Regions from separate parts of the Micromonospora sp. WMMD735 genome, predicted to be linked through region 2. Evidence: riboswitches for the same ligand, from Rfam matches in the RefSeq annotation. Region 2 holds a riboswitch; the other holds the start of a gene.
The links. A riboswitch is a leader RNA that binds a small molecule or an ion and turns the genes downstream of it on or off. The one in region 2 is predicted to bind cobalamin.
Positions count from the first base shown of each region.

Region 1 (7,602 bases), 830 kb from region 2:
CCGGTCAGAAGGGGCTGTCGGTCGCCTTCGACCTGCCGACCCACCGTGGCTACGACTCGGATCACCCCCGTGTCGCCGGTGACGTGGGCATGGCCGGGGTGGCGATCGACTCCATCTACGACATGCGGCAACTGTTCGACAAGATCCCGTTGGACCGGATGAGCGTGTCGATGACCATGAACGGTGCCGTCCTTCCGGTGCTGGCCCTGTACATCGTCGCCGCGGAGGAGCAGGGGGTGGCGCCGGAGCAGCTCTCCGGCACCATCCAGAACGACATCCTCAAGGAGTTCATGGTCCGCAACACCTACATCTACCCACCGCAGCCATCGATGCGGATCATCTCCGACATCTTCGCCTACACCTCGGCGCGGATGCCCCGGTTCAACTCGATTTCCATTTCCGGCTATCACATCCAGGAAGCCGGCGCGACCGCTGACCTGGAACTCGCCTACACCCTCGCCGACGGCGTCGAGTACCTGCGCGCCGGCTGTGATGCTGGGCTGGACATCGACGCGTTCGCGCCCCGGCTGTCTTTCTTCTGGGCGATCGGGATGAACTTCTTCATGGAGGTGGCGAAGCTGCGGGCCGCACGGCTGCTGTGGGCCCGCCTGGTGCGCGACTTCCACCCGAAGAACCCCAAGTCGCTGAGTCTGCGGGCGCACTGCCAGACTTCCGGCTGGTCGCTGACCGCGCAGGACGTGTTCAACAACGTCGTGCGTACCTGCGTCGAGGCGATGGCCGCTACCCAGGGGCATACGCAGTCCCTGCACACCAACGCCCTCGATGAGGCGTTGGCGCTGCCGACCGACTTTTCCGCGCGGATCGCCCGCAACACCCAGCTCGTGCTTCAGCAGGAATCGGGTACCACACGGGTGATCGACCCCTGGGGCGGCAGCGCCTACGTGGAACGTCTCACCCACGACCTGGCCGCCCGCGCCTGGCAGAACATCCGCGAGGTGGAGGCGGCCGGTGGAATGGCCCGGGCCATCGACGAGGGCATCCCGAAGCTGCGGATCGAGGAGGCCGCCGCGCGTACCCAGGCACGCATCGACTCTGGTCGGCAGCCGGTGATCGGCGTCAACAAGTACCGCCTGGACGCCGACGAGCCGATCGACGTGCTCAAGGTCGACAACCGGTCGGTGCGTACGCAGCAGATGGACAAGCTACGCCGACTGCGCGCGGAACGCGACGAGCAGACCTGCACCTCGGCGTTGGACGCGTTGACCCGGGCGGCCGGTGCCGCCCTCGACGGTACCCGCGGGCCGGGCCTGGACGGCAACCTGCTCGCTCTGGCGGTCGACGCGGCCCGGGCGAAGGCCACCGTCGGGGAGATCTCCGACGCGCTGGAGAAGGTGTACGGGCGTCACGCCGCGCAGATCCGTACCATTTCCGGGGTGTACCGGCACGAGGCGGGAGCGGTTTCCGCGCTGGAGGGCGTCCGCGCCGCCACTGCGGCGTTCGCCGTCGCCGAGGGCCGCCAGCCCCGCATCCTGGTGGCCAAGATGGGCCAGGACGGCCACGACCGCGGCCAGAAGGTGATCGCTACCGCCTTCGCCGACCTCGGTTTCGATGTCGACGTGGGCCCGCTGTTTCAGACCCCCGGCGAGGTGGCCCGGCAGGCGGTTGAGGCTGACGTGCACATCGTCGGTGTCTCCAGCCTCGCCGCGGGCCATCTGACGCTGGTACCGGCGCTGCGCGAGGAGCTGACCGCCCTGGACCGCGACGACATCATGATCATTGTGGGGGGTGTGATCCCGCCGCAGGACTTCGACGCGCTGCGCGAGGCCGGTGCCGCGGCCATCTTCCCGCCCGGCACCGTGATCGCCGAGGCCGCCCGGGAACTGCTCACCGTGCTGTCCCGGCGGCTCGGTCACCCGGAAGCGTGAGCGGCACGATGCGCACCCCGTCGGTCGAGGCGTACGTCGATGGGGTGCGCGCTGACTCGCGCGCGTGGATCGCCCGGGCCATCACCCTGGTCGAGTCCACCCGACCCGATCATCGCAGCGCGGCGCAGCAGCTGCTCGCGGCACTCACCCCGCACGCCGGCGGCGCCCGTCGCATCGGTATCACCGGGGTACCCGGCGTCGGCAAGTCCACGTTCATCGACGCCCTCGGCTGCCGGCTGACCGGCGCCGGACACCGGGTGGCGGTGCTCGCGGTCGACCCGTCGTCCACCCGCACCGGCGGGAGCATCCTCGGTGACAAGACCCGCATGGCCCGCCTGGCCGTCGACCCGGCCGCATTCGTCCGGCCCTCGCCCACGGCCGGCACGCTCGGTGGTGTCGCCAAGGCCACCCGGGAAGCGATCGTGGTGCTCGAAGCCGCCGGCTACGACGTGGTGCTGGTCGAGACCGTCGGCGTCGGCCAGTCCGAGACCACGGTCGCCGACATGGTCGACTCGTTTCTGCTGCTCACCCTGGCCCGCACTGGCGACCAGTTGCAGGGCATCAAAAAGGGCGTGCTGGAACTCGCCGACGTCATCGCCGTCAACAAGGCCGATGGGCCGCACGTGACCGATGCCCGCCGAGCGGCCCGCGAGCTCGCCGGCGCGCTGCGCCTGATACATCCACCTGACGCAGGGTGGCATACCCCGGTTGTCACGTGCAGCGCCCAGGAGGAGACCGGCCTCGACGAGGTGTGGCAGCAGATTCGTCACCACCAGGACACCATGACGGCCTCCGGTGAACTGGCCGAGCGGCGCCGACGACAGCAGATCGGCTGGGTGTGGGCGATGGTGCGGGCCGAGCTGCTCGACCGGCTCCACACGCATCCCACCGTGCGAACCCTCGCTCCGCAGGTCGAGCGGCAGGTCCTCGCCGGCACCCTCACCCCGGCAGTGGCCGCCGAGCGGCTGCTGGCCGGTTTCGCCGACCCGACCGTCACACCGGACACACCACCAGACCGGTCTCCGCCGGGTAGCGATACTGCCAGTTCCCTGCCGGCGTCCGGCTGAGCGTCGACGCGAGCAGGTCCAGCAGCCGGCGGGCCAGCGGCCCGGGCAGCGACCGCCCGGCCAGGCGCTGGACCAGTTCGGTCTCGTCGGCCACGGTGACGGCCCGCACGGTGGTCACCATCCGCACGTCGGCGGCCAGACCCATTTCGGCCAGCGTCCCGGCGATGAGCAGATGTCGGGGCGCCTGCCGGATCACCGGTGCTCCGAGCAACGCCGCGAGGACCTGTTCGTGCGGTGCGGGCGTGCCGGCCTCGTCGACGCAGAGCAGTAGCCGGTCGGCGTGCAGCACCATGGCGCGCAGTGCCGCCGGCAAGTCGCGGTGCCGGCGTAGCGCGCCGGCACCGACCACCACGTCGTGGTGCGCGACCGCCGCGTGCGGCCAGAGCGCGTGCACGGTGTCGACGGTGACGCCGTGCCGCTGGGCGTCGGACGCCACCTGAGCGAGGCGCTGTGACGATCCATCGACCACTGTGACGTGCGCGCCGGCCTGGGCGGCCACCATCGCGAACTCATCCGCGGCGATGTCGAGCACGGTCTCTCCCGGACAAATGTAGGACGTCAGCGTCCGCGACACGTCCGGGCCGAGTAGAAGGGATTCGTCCCCTTCGCTGCCTGTCATGGCGTGCCAGGCGGCGGCAAATCCGTAACCGGGGGTGGGCGAGGACGTCATCTGCCTGGGGATCCTTCCCTTGAGGTCCGGCGTGGCCAGCCGCTGGATCGGGGAAGGTGACGGCAGGGCTGGGCGATCCGTCGCCAGCCGCGCCCAGGCCCTCCCGCGAGGCCGTCGGCGGCGTGCGTGGTCACGCACGCGGCGCGGGCAGGTCTTCGGACTCGTGGGCACGACCGGACAGGCCGATCTCCTACTGGCCGTCGCTTCCCGGACACCAGGGGCATCCAGTGCATGTGACGGCGGTCGTTCCCACTCACCGCTGCGGGGCAGTCCCGGTCTCCCACCGGGTTCCCTCTTACGACGCCCGGACCGTCACGGTCCGCGCGAACCAGCACCGACACCTATTCTAGGGCACCGGCCGGGAAGAGCGATGGTAGCCAGATGCAGTGCACGCGCCGGTGGTGAAAGCGCTGGTGGCTCGGCGACCATCGCCCTGCTGCCCGGCTCGGGTCCGCGAAGCGGGGAGCCCCGGGCCGTGCAGACGGTCGAGCGGCTTGCCGCCCATGGCCGAGAGGCGCGAATCGTGTCCCGCGCCTCGGACGCCGACCGCGGCGGGCGGCGGTGGGGCGTAGGATCGCGGGCGGTGCTGGTTCGCCTCTCCCGTGCGCGGGTGGGGCGTCGTAAGAGGGAACCCGGTGTGAGACCGGGACTGCCCCGCAGCGGTGAGTGGGAACGACCGCCGTCAACGAAGCACTGGACCGCAAGGTCTGGGAAGCGACGGCCAGTAGGCGACCCTGTGTCACGCCCACGAGTCCGAAGACCTGCCAGCGCTGCGCGTACCGCCGGTACGCGCCGTCGGCGGCCTCTCGGGAGGGCCAGGGCGGAATGCCGGTTACGCCGTGGCGTATCCGTCTTCCTCTCGGGTGGTCGTCGGACACCGCGAGGGAAGGACCACCTGTGACCACCTCATTCGGGCAGAGCACCGTGCTCGGCTATCCCCGTATCGGCGCCCACCGCGAGTGGAAGAAGGCCGTCGAGGCGTACTGGGCCGGCACGCTGGAAGCCACCGGCCTGGAGGATGTCGCGGCCGGGCTGCGGGCCGAGGTGTGGCGGACGCTGCGCGACGCCCGCCTCGACGCGATCCCGTCCAACACGTTCTCCTACTACGACCACATGCTCGACACCGCCGTCGCGGTCGGTGCGGTCCCCCGCCGCTTCGCCCGGCTCGGCCTCGGTCAACTCGACACCTACTTCGCCATGGCCCGTGGCGTCGATGCCGCACCAGCGTTGGAACTCACCAAGTGGTTCGACACCAACTACCACTACCTGGTGCCGGAGATCGACCCCGACACCGTGTTCGTGGCCGACCCGGCGAAGGCGCTGAGCGAGTACGCGCAGGCACGTGACCTGGGCATCACCACCCGACCGGTGCTGGTCGGGCCGGCCACCTTCCTGCTGCTGGCCAAGGGCGAGGATCCGTTCGCCCGGCTCGACGACCTGGTCGACACGTACGCCCGGATCCTCACCACCCTGGCCGACGCGGGCGTGGCCTGGGTCCAACTGGACGAACCCGCCTACGTCGTGGACCGCACCACGGCCGAGATCGACGGCCTGCGGCACGCCTACCAACGTCTCGGGGAGCTGCCCCACCGTCCCCGGATCTTCGTCGCCACCTACTTCGGTGACCTCGGCGACGCGCTGCCGGCGCTGCTGGACACCCCGGTCGAGGCGATCGGCCTGGACCTAGTCGCCGGTGCGGGCAACCTGCGCCGGCTCGCCGCAGCCGGTCCCCTGCGCGGCAAGACCGTCGTCGCCGGACTGGTCGACGGACGCAACATCTGGCGCACGGATCTGCGCGCGGCCGTCGCCGCCGGTGCCACGGTCGCCGGACTGGCCGACCACGTGGCGGTGTCCACGTCCTGTTCGCTGCTGCACGTGCCGGTCGACCTGTCCGCCGAGACCTCCCTCGACCCGGAGTTGTCCGCGCGGCTCTCGTTCGCCCGGCAGAAGGTCGACGAGGTGGTCCTGCTCGGGCGGGCGCTGCGCGACGGCACCACCAGCCTGCCGGCCCCGTTGCCGCCCGCCCCGCCGTCGTGGCGGCACGACGACGTGCGCGGCCGGTTGGCGGCGCTGCGCCCGACCGACCGGCACCGTGGCGACTACGCCGAGCGGGCCGCCCGCCAGCAGGAACGGCTGGGGCTGCCGGACCTGCCGACCACCACGATCGGTTCGTTCCCGCAGACCGCCGAGCTGCGCCGGGCCCGTGCCGCGCACCGCGCCGGCACCCTCGACGACGCCGGCTACACGCAGCGGATGCGCGCCGAGGTGGAGCAGGTCATCCGGTTGCAGGAACGGTTGGGTCTGGACGTGCTGGTGCACGGTGAGCCGGAACGCAACGACATGGTGCAGTACTTCGGGGAGCAGCTCGACGGTTTCGCCGCCACCGCCCACGGCTGGGTGCAGTCCTACGGGTCCCGGTGCGTCCGCCCGCCGATCATTCACGGGGACGTGGCCCGGCGGGCACCGATGACCGTCGCGTGGTCCACCTATGCCCAGTCGCTGACCGACCGTCCGGTCAAGGGCATGCTCACCGGGCCGGTCACCATCCTGGCCTGGTCGTTCGTCCGGACCGACCAGCCCCTGGCCGACACCGCCGACCAGGTGGCGCTTGCGCTGCGCGACGAATGTCACGACCTGGAGGCCGCCGGTATCCGGATCATCCAGGTCGACGAGCCTGCCCTGCGGGAGACCCTGCCGCTGCGTCGGGCCGACCAGAAGGCCTATCTGGACTGGGCGGTCGGCGCGTTCCGGCTGGCCACCGGCGGCGTCGCCGACGACACCCAGATCCACACCCACCTGTGCTACAGCGAGTTCGGTGAGGTGATCACCGCCATCGACGCCCTCGACGCGGACGTCACCAGCATCGAGGCGTCGCGTTCGAAGATGGAGATCCTCGACGACCTTGCCGCGATCGGCTACCGCCGGGGCGTCGGCCCCGGGGTGTGGGACATCCACTCGCCCCGCATCCCACCGCACCACGAGGTGGTCGACGCGCTCCGTCGGGCCGTCGCGGCCGTGCCCGCCCGACGGCTGTGGGTCAACCCGGACTGTGGTCTGAAGACCCGCACCTATGCCGAGGTCGAGGCGTCCCTCCGACGCCTCGTCGCCGCTGCCGCCGAGGTCCGCGCGAGCTGACTGGGCCGGTCCGGGCGGACTCCCCCTGGGGTCCGCCCGGAGCGGATGAGTCGTTCGCGCGACCCCATCTCCGGTAGGATCGGGCGGCCCAGGATGATGCCGTCGCGTGCCGCGCGGCGTCCGGGTGGGTGTCGCGGTGGTTCATGGCGTCGGTGTGGGTATGCCCGGCGGTCGCGGGATCCGCTGGGCGTCTAAGGCGTGTTTCGTAAGTCGGGTTGGCGGCGTCGAGGTCACGGCGTGGCGGTGATCGATAACTGAAGAGGTCTCCGGTATCTGGTTCTGCGACCAAGCAAGAACTTCATACCGGAGACCTCGTGGCCAGCGTAGCGGTGACGAGGCGGCATGACCTGACCGACGGGCAGTGGGCTGTTCTGGCTCCGCTGTTGCCTGCCGCGCCGGCCACGGGTCGTCCGCCGAAGTGGGAGAAACGACAGCTCATCGACGGGATCCGGTGGCGGATCCGGATCGGCGCACCGTGGCGTGACGTCCCGGCTGAGTACGCGCCCTGGCCCACCGTCTACGGCCTGTTCCGCCGTTGGCAGCGGGACGGGACCTGGGACAAGATCCTGTCCGCGCTGCAGGCCGCTGGCGATGCGCAGGGCCGGATCGGTTGGACGGTGAGCGTGGACTCGATGACCAGCCGCGCCCACCAGCACGGCGCCGGTGCCCGCACCGACGGGCATCTGCAGAAGGAACCACCCGGCGGGGTGCACGACGAGCCGGCCGATCACGCGCTGGGCCGCTCACGAGGCGGGTTGACCACCAAGACTCATCTGGCCTGTGAGCAGGGACAGAAGGTCCTCTCGATGATCGTGACCGCTGGGCACCGTGGTGACAGCCCGCA
Region 1 is NZ_JBMHMJ010000002.1:2,492,923-2,500,524, forward strand. It holds gene scpA (methylmalonyl-CoA mutase) at 1-1,886, shown strand, start outside; gene meaB (methylmalonyl Co-A mutase-associated GTPase MeaB) at 1,883-2,953, shown strand; gene ACN268_RS10670 (hypothetical protein) at 2,880-3,485, opposite strand; cobalamin riboswitch at 3,753-3,971, opposite strand; cobalamin riboswitch at 4,194-4,406, shown strand; gene metE (5-methyltetrahydropteroyltriglutamate--homocysteine S-methyltransferase) at 4,521-6,758, shown strand; gene ACN268_RS10680 (IS5 family transposase) at 7,073-7,602, shown strand, end outside.
Region 1: linked by a shared signal. The riboswitch ahead of ACN268_RS10670 (hypothetical protein) and the one ahead of cobN (cobaltochelatase subunit CobN) in region 2 are both predicted to bind cobalamin.

Region 2 (7,602 bases):
CGGGTGCCGGTGCTGATCGGCACGATCCTGTTGGCCGCCGCCGGCTCCCTGCTGGCGGTGCTGGCCGGCTCCGGTCCGCTCGCCGTCGTCGGGGTGGTCCTCTGGGGGCTTGGCGCGTCGCTCGGGTTCCCGGTCGGGATGAGCGCCGCCGCCGACGACGAGGAGCACGCCCCCGCCCGGGTCAGCGTCGTCGCGGTGATCGGCTACACGTCGTTCCTGGCCAGCCCGCCGCTGCTGGGTCTGCTCGGGGACCACGTCGGCATCCTGCACGCCCTGCTGGTGGTGCCGGTGCTGCTGATTCCGACCCTGGCCCTGGTGCCGGCGACCCGTCCACCGGCCGGTGCCGCGCCGCAGACACCCGCCGGCCCGATACAGAAAACCTAACAGTCGTCGGCCCCGGCCGGTATCGGGTGCGCGGCCGTTACGCCGGGTCACCGCCGCTGGCTAGGGTCGCCGGATGCCAACCGAGATCACCGCCGCAGCGGCGGGCCGCTGGACCCTGGGCGACCGCACCGTGCACCGGATGGGCTTCGGCTCGATGCGGCTCACCGCCCACCCCGACCGGGACCGGGCGCTGCGCGTCCTGCGCCGGGCCGTCGAACTGGGCGTCGACCACATCGACACCGCCGCGTTCTACGTCTCACCGGGCGGCACCCTGAAGGTCGGCACCGGCTCCGCCCGGTACGCCACCGAACTGATCCGCGCCGCGCTCGCCCCGTACCCGGAAGGGCTGGTCGTCGCCACCAAGGTCGGCTTCCGGGACGACCCGACGACCGGCCTGCACGAGGAGGCCGGCCCGGCGCAGCTGCGCGCCCAGGTGGAGGAGAACCTGCGCCGGCTCGGCCGCGACCACCTCGACCTGGTCAACCTGCGGATCGTCAGGCGGCCCGCGCCGGACTCCGTGGCCGAACGTTTCGGCGCGCTGGCCGAGCTGCGCGACGCCGGCCTGATCCGGCACCTGGGTCTGTCCAACGTCCGCCTCGACCACCTCGACGAGGCGCAGACCGTCGCCCCGGTGGTCTGCGTGCAGAACAACTACGCCCTGGACAACCGCGGCGACCAGGACGCCATGGTCCGCGAGTGCGGTGCCCGGGGGATCGCCTACGTGCCGTTCTTTTCCCTGACCGGCGGCAACCGCGAAGGCGGGGCCCGCACCGACCACGGCGCGGCCGTACGCGCCGTCGCCCGCGCCCACGACGCCACCCCGCAGCAGGTACGTCTCGCCTGGACGCTGCACCAGGGCCCGCACGTGCTGGCCATCCCCGGCACCGGTGACCCGGCCCACCTCGCCGAGAACGTCGCGGCCGCCGCGCTGCGACTCACCCCCGACGAGCTGGCCGCGCTCGACCGGCGGTGAACGGGCCGCCCAGCCGGCTGTCACCGGGCTCGCAGCGCCCTTCCAGGTGGGGGTGCTCCACTGGAGGGACGCCGAGGAGAGGACGGGCAGATGGGCTGGTTCAGCCGACGGACCCGGGCTGACGAGGGTATCCCGACCAAGCTCGACCGGGAGGCCACCCGGGACGACCTGACCGCGTTGGCGGACTTCGTGGCCGCCCACCGGGGGGTGGAGTTCTATCTCGAACCCGAGACGACCGCCACCGACACCACGGTGGTGGCGATCGCGCACGACGGGGAGTGGATCCGCCGCCGCACCGGCTCCCCGCGTACGGCGGCGAAGCTGGCCCACCGGCACGCGGTGCCCCTCTACGAGGCGGCGAAGACCGGGTACCCGGAGCGGATGCGGGCCTGGAACCGGGCCCACCCCGAGCGTCGCCTCCGCTGATCCCGCAGCAACGCGTGAAGCGTGGCGGGGTTGTGGCCCCGTGGGATGTGGGTCCGTGGGATGTGGGTCCGTGGGGGTGCGGCCACGGCGGCGGGTGCGACCGCCGGCCGCCCCGGTCGCCTGCCGCTGCGGGGCAGGGGTGTGGGGTATGTCGTCGCGGGCCCTTTCGAGCTGATGACGGTGACGGATCGGCCCCGCCGGATGGGACGACCCGTACCGCCAGGTCGGGGGTGGCCGGGGTGGCGCGGCCCCGCGGTACCGGATGGGCCTGTGACCGGAGGGCCTGCGGCACCGGAGGAGGCGGCCCCGTGGCCCCGGGCCGGGGCCGTCGCCCTCAGGCCGCCCCGGCCCCGGGGTGTCGGGCGAGTGGCCGGCGCTACCCGGCGCGACAACTGTCCGGCCAGGTCGGCCGCGCCGGCCCCCGAGTCGTTGACGTCATCAGCTCGACAGCGTGCGAGAGAGGTGTCCCGGCCGACCAGGGCCGGGTCGCCCGGGGCCGGGCAGCCTGAGGGCGGCGGCCCGGCTCCGTGCCGCCCGGCTCCGTGCCGCCCGGCTCCGTGCCGCCCGGCTCCATGCCGCCCGGATCAGCTCCGTGCCGCCCAGTTCCGCGCCGGTCGGTCGCGGACGGTGGCCCTTCCCCGGGCGGGTGGCGGGCTCCCTCGGCGGATCGGTGGGTGCGCGGCACGGGACGCTGCGGGTCGACCGTCGGGAGGGGACCGGGCCCACCCGGGAACGTGGGCAGCGGCGGTCGCCGGCCTCGCCACGGGGGGCGATCGGTGCCCTCGCGGGGCCGGTGGCCGCCGTTGACCTCGGGGTGAGGAGTGTGGCAGCATTCGCGGCCTGACGGCAGTGAAGGAAGTCGGTGCGATTCCGACGCGGTCCCGCCACTGTCACCGGGGAGCGATCCCCCCTCGTGGGTCACGACCGTGCGTGCACGGTTGGAAGGCCGGGGGTGAGCGTCGATCCGGGAGCCAGGATACTTCGGCCGTCGGAGAACCCCAGGGCGTGGACACCCGAGGAGGACCCGATGACGCACAGCGTCACTGCCGACCCGATCACGGTCGGTGACTTCCGCATCACCGTAGAGCCCGCGCCGCCGCGTGCCCCCACCTCTCCCACCGTCGCCGGCCGTCGCCGGGGCGGTCGGCCTGCCACGTACCGCTGACGGCCGGTCCGGGGTGCCCCGCCGCCGGTGGGGTGCGTCGTACCTCCGCCGCCGCTGACCGGCGTCCCTCCCGCCCCGCTCGGCCCGGCCCCGTGGTCGAGCCGGACGTCACTCTCCGGAGCCGCACGTGCGCATCCTGCTGTTGTCCACCGCCGACACCGATCTGCTCGCCGCCCGCGCCAGCGCCGCCGACTACCGCCTCGCCAACCCCACCCGGGTCGACGTGGCCGCCGTGCCCGCCCTGCTCGACGGGGTCGACCTGGCCGTCGTACGGTTGCTCGGCGGGCGGCAGGCGTGGCCGGACGGCCTCGCGGCGGTGCTCGGCTCCGGCGTCCCCACGATCGTGCTCGGCGGCGAGGCGGTGCCCGACGCGGAGCTGATGGCGGCCTCCACGGTGGCCTCCGGGGTCGCCACCGAAGCGCTGTCCTACCTGGTGGAGGGGGGCGCGGACAACCTCGCCCAGCTCGCCCGGTTCCTCTCCGACACCGTCCTGCTCACCGGTGAGGGCTTCGACCCGCCCACCCCCACCCCGCCCTACGGCATCCTCGACCACCGCCGCCCGTCCACCCCGGTCGACGGGGCGGACCCGGTGGCCGGACCGGACGGGGGCGGGCGGCCCACGGTGGGGATCGTGTTCTACCGGGCGCACGCGCTGGCCGGCAACACCGGTTTCGTGCAGACCCTGGCCGACGCGGTCGACGCGGCCGGCGGCGAACCGCTGCCGATCTTCTGCGGATCGCTGCGCGGGCTCACCCCCGGCGACGGGCCGCTGGACCTCTTCGCCCGCTGCGACGCGCTCGTCGTCACCGTCCTCGCCGCCGGGGGGACGGTCGCCGCCGACGCCTCCGGCGGGGGCGACGAGGACGCCTGGGACGTCGGCGCGCTCGCCGCCCTCGACGTGCCGGTGATCCAGGCGCTGTGCCTGACCAGCACCCGGGAGCAGTGGGCTGCCAGCGACGCCGGACTGTCCCCGCTGGACGCGGCCATGCAGGTGGCCATCCCCGAGTTCGACGGTCGGATCGTCACCGTGCCGTTCTCGTTCAAGCGGATCGACGCCGACGGGCTGTCGGTCTACGCCGCCGACGCCGAGCGGGCCGCCCGGGTCGCCGGCATCGCCGTCCGGCAGGCCCGGCTGCGCCACCTGCCCAACGCCGGCAAGCGGGTGGCGATCGTGCTCAGCTCCTACCCGACGAAGCACTCCCGGGTCGGCAACGCCGTCGGCCTGGACACCCCCGCCTCGGCGGTCCGGCTGCTCGCCGCCCTCGCCGCCGACGGGTACCACCTCGGCGACGCGCCACCACCCACCGACGGGGACGCGCTGATCCACGCCCTGATCGCCGCCGGGGGCCACGACGTCGAGTGGCTCACCCCGGAACAGTTGGCCGCCGCCGAGGCCCGGGTGCCGGGGAAGACCTACCGGCGCTGGTTCGACCAGGTGCCGGTCGACCTGCGAGACCGGATGCGGGAACACTGGGGTGAGCCACCCGGCCAGCTCTACACCGACGCCGGGGACATCGTCCTGGCCGGGCTGCGGTTCGGCAACGTCACCCTGCTGATCCAGCCGCCGCGCGGCTTCGGCGAGAACCCGATCGCCATCTACCACGACCCCGACCTGCCGCCCAGCCACCACTACCTCGCCGCGTACCGGTGGCTGGCCGCGTCGGTCGACGACGGCGGGTTCGGCGCCGACGCGGTGGTGCACCTCGGCAAGCACGGCACGTGCGAGTGGCTGCCCGGCAAGGGCCTCGGCCTGGCCGCCGACTGCGCCCCCGACGCCGTCCTCGGTGACCTGCCGTTGGTCTACCCGTTCATCGTCAACGACCCCGGCGAGGGCACCCAGGCCAAGCGGCGGGCGCACGCCGTCGTGGTCGACCACCTGGTGCCCCCGATGGCCCGCGCCGAGACCTACGGCGAACTGGCGAAACTCGAACAGCTGCTGGACGAGTACGCCACCGTGCAGGCCCTCGACCCGGCGAAGGTGCCGGTGGTCCGGGGGCAGATCTGGGAGCTGGTGCGCGCCGCCGAACTCCACCACGACCTGCACACCGAGGCGATGCCCGCCGCCGACGACTTCGACGATTTCGTGCTGCACCTCGACGGCTACCTGTGCGAGGTCAAGGACGTGCAGATCCGCGACGGGCTGCACGTCCTGGCCGGGGTGCCCACCGGTGAGGCCCGGGTGAACCTCGTCCTGGCCGTGCTGCGCGCCCCGCAGGTGTGGGGCGGCAGCCGGGCCCTGCCGGGCCTGCGCCAGGCTCTCGCCGCCGGTTACGGCCTCGACGAGCAGGCGCTGCTCGCCGAGCCCGGGGCGCGGGTGGCGGTGCCGACGGCGTTGACCGACGTCGTCGACGGGCCGGCGGTCACCGCCGCCGACGCGGTGGACCTGATCGAGGCGCTGGCCCGGCGGCTCGTCCTCGGCATGGAGACCCTCGGCTGGGATCCCGACCGGGCCGACCCGGCGGTCGCGGAGGTGACCGGCGGGTCCTGCCCCGACGCCGCCGAGGTGCTGCGGTTCGCCGCCCGCGAGGTGGTGCCCCGGCTGGACCGCACCACCGACGAGATCACCCACACCCTCGGCGCGCTCGCCGGCCGGTTCGTGCCGCCCGGACCGTCCGGGTCGCCCACCCGGGGCCTGGTCAACGTGCTGCCCACCGGCCGCAACTTCTACTCCGTCGACCCGAAGGCGATCCCCAGCCGCAACGCCTGGGACGTCGGGGTGGCGCTGGCCGACTCGCTGCTCGCCCGCTACCTCGCCGACACCGGGGAGTACCCGCGGTCGGTCGGGCTGACCGTGTGGGGCACCAGCGCCATGCGTACCCAGGGCGACGACATCGCCGAGGTGCTGGCCCTGCTCGGCTGCCGGCCGGTGTGGGACGACCGGTCGCGGCGGGTCACCGGCGTCGAGGTGGTGCCGGTGGCGGAACTGGGCCGGCCCCGGGTCGACGTCACGGTCCGCATCTCCGGCTTCTTCCGGGACGCGTTCCCGCACGTCGTCGCCCTCCTCGACGACGCGGTACGGCTCGTCGCCGCCCTCGACGAGCCGGCCGGGGACAACTACCTGCGCGCGCACGTGGCCGCCGACCTCGCCACGCACGGCGACGAGCGGCGGGCCACCGCCCGCATCTTCGGCTCCAAGCCCGGGGCGTACGGGGCGGGACTGCTGCCGTTGATCGACGCCCGCAACTGGCGCACGGACGCCGACCTGGCCGAGGTGTACGCCGTCTGGGGCGGCTACGCCTACGGCCGGGGCCTGGACGGGCGGGAGGCGCGGGCCGACATGGAACGGTCCTTCGCCCGGATCGCGGTGGCGGCGAAGAACCAGGACACCCGCGAGCACGACATCGTCGACTCCGACGACTACTTCCAGTACCACGGCGGGATGGTGGCGATGGTGCGGCACCTGACCGGGACCGCCCCGGCCGCGTACGTGGGTGATTCGGCGATGCCGCACGACGTGCGTACCCGCACCCTCGGCGAGGAGACCCGGCGGGTGTTCCGGGCCCGGGTGGTCAACCCGAAGTGGATCGCGGCGATGCGCCGGCACGGCTACAAGGGCGCGTTCGAGCTGGCCGCCACCGTGGACTACCTGTTCGGCTACGACGCCACCGCCGGGGTCGTCGACGACTGGATGTACGAGCGCCTCGCCGAGGCGTACCTGTTCGACGGGCAGACCCGGGAGTTCCTGGAGCGGTCCAACCCGTGGGCGCTGCGCGGCATCACCGAACGGCTCCTGGAGGCCGCCGAACGCGGCCTGTGGGCCGCCCCCGACCCCACCACCCTGGACCGACTCCGGGAGACGTACCTGGCCACCGAGGGCGACCTGGAGGATCTCCAATGAGCGGTTTTCCCTTCTCGGCCGTGCTCGGGATGGACGACATGCGGCTGGCGCTGCTGCTCAACGCGGTCAGCCCGGCGATCGGCGGGGTGCTGGTGCGGGGCGAGAAGGGCACCGCCAAGTCCACCGCCGTGCGGGCCCTGGCCGCGCTGCTCCCGCCGGTGGACCGGGTCGCCGGGTGCCGGTTCGGCTGTGACCCGGCCGCCCCCGACCCGACCTGCCCGGACGGCCCCCACCCGGGTGCGGGCGGGCACGACGACCCGGCCGCCGCGCCGGTGGAGCGCCGGCCGGCCCGGCTGGTGGAGCTGCCGGTCGGTGCCGCCGAGGACCGGGTGGTCGGCTCGCTGGACCTGGAGAAGGCCCTCGCCGAGGGGGTACGCGCCTTCGAGCCGGGCCTGCTCGCCGCCGCCCACCGGGGGGTGCTCTACGTCGACGAGGTGAACCTGCTCCACGACCACCTGGTCGACCTGCTCCTGGACGCCGCCGCGATGGGCCGCTGCCACGTCGAACGGGAGGGCGTCTCGGTCAGTCACGCCGCCCGGTTCCTGCTGGTCGGCACGATGAACCCGGAGGAGGGTGAGCTGCGTCCGCAGCTGCTCGACCGGTTCGGGCTCACCGTCGAGGTGGCCGCGAGCCGCGACCCGGTCGTCCGGGTGGAGGTGGTGCGCCGCAGGCTCGCCGCCGACGCGGACCCGGCCGGGTTCGCCGCCCGGTGGGCCGCCGCCGACGCCGAGGTGGCCGCCCGGGTGGCCGCCGCCCGGGACCGGCTCGACGGGGTGCTGCTGCCCGACGCCGCGTTGCGGCAGATCGCCGAGGTGT
Region 2 is NZ_JBMHMJ010000002.1:1,662,120-1,669,721, reverse strand. It holds gene ACN268_RS07350 (MFS transporter) at 1-384, shown strand, start outside; gene ACN268_RS07345 (aldo/keto reductase) at 458-1,357, shown strand; gene ACN268_RS07340 (hypothetical protein) at 1,448-1,783, shown strand; cobalamin riboswitch at 2,636-2,765, shown strand; gene cobN (cobaltochelatase subunit CobN) at 3,076-6,786, shown strand; gene ACN268_RS07330 (VWA domain-containing protein) at 6,783-7,602, shown strand, end outside.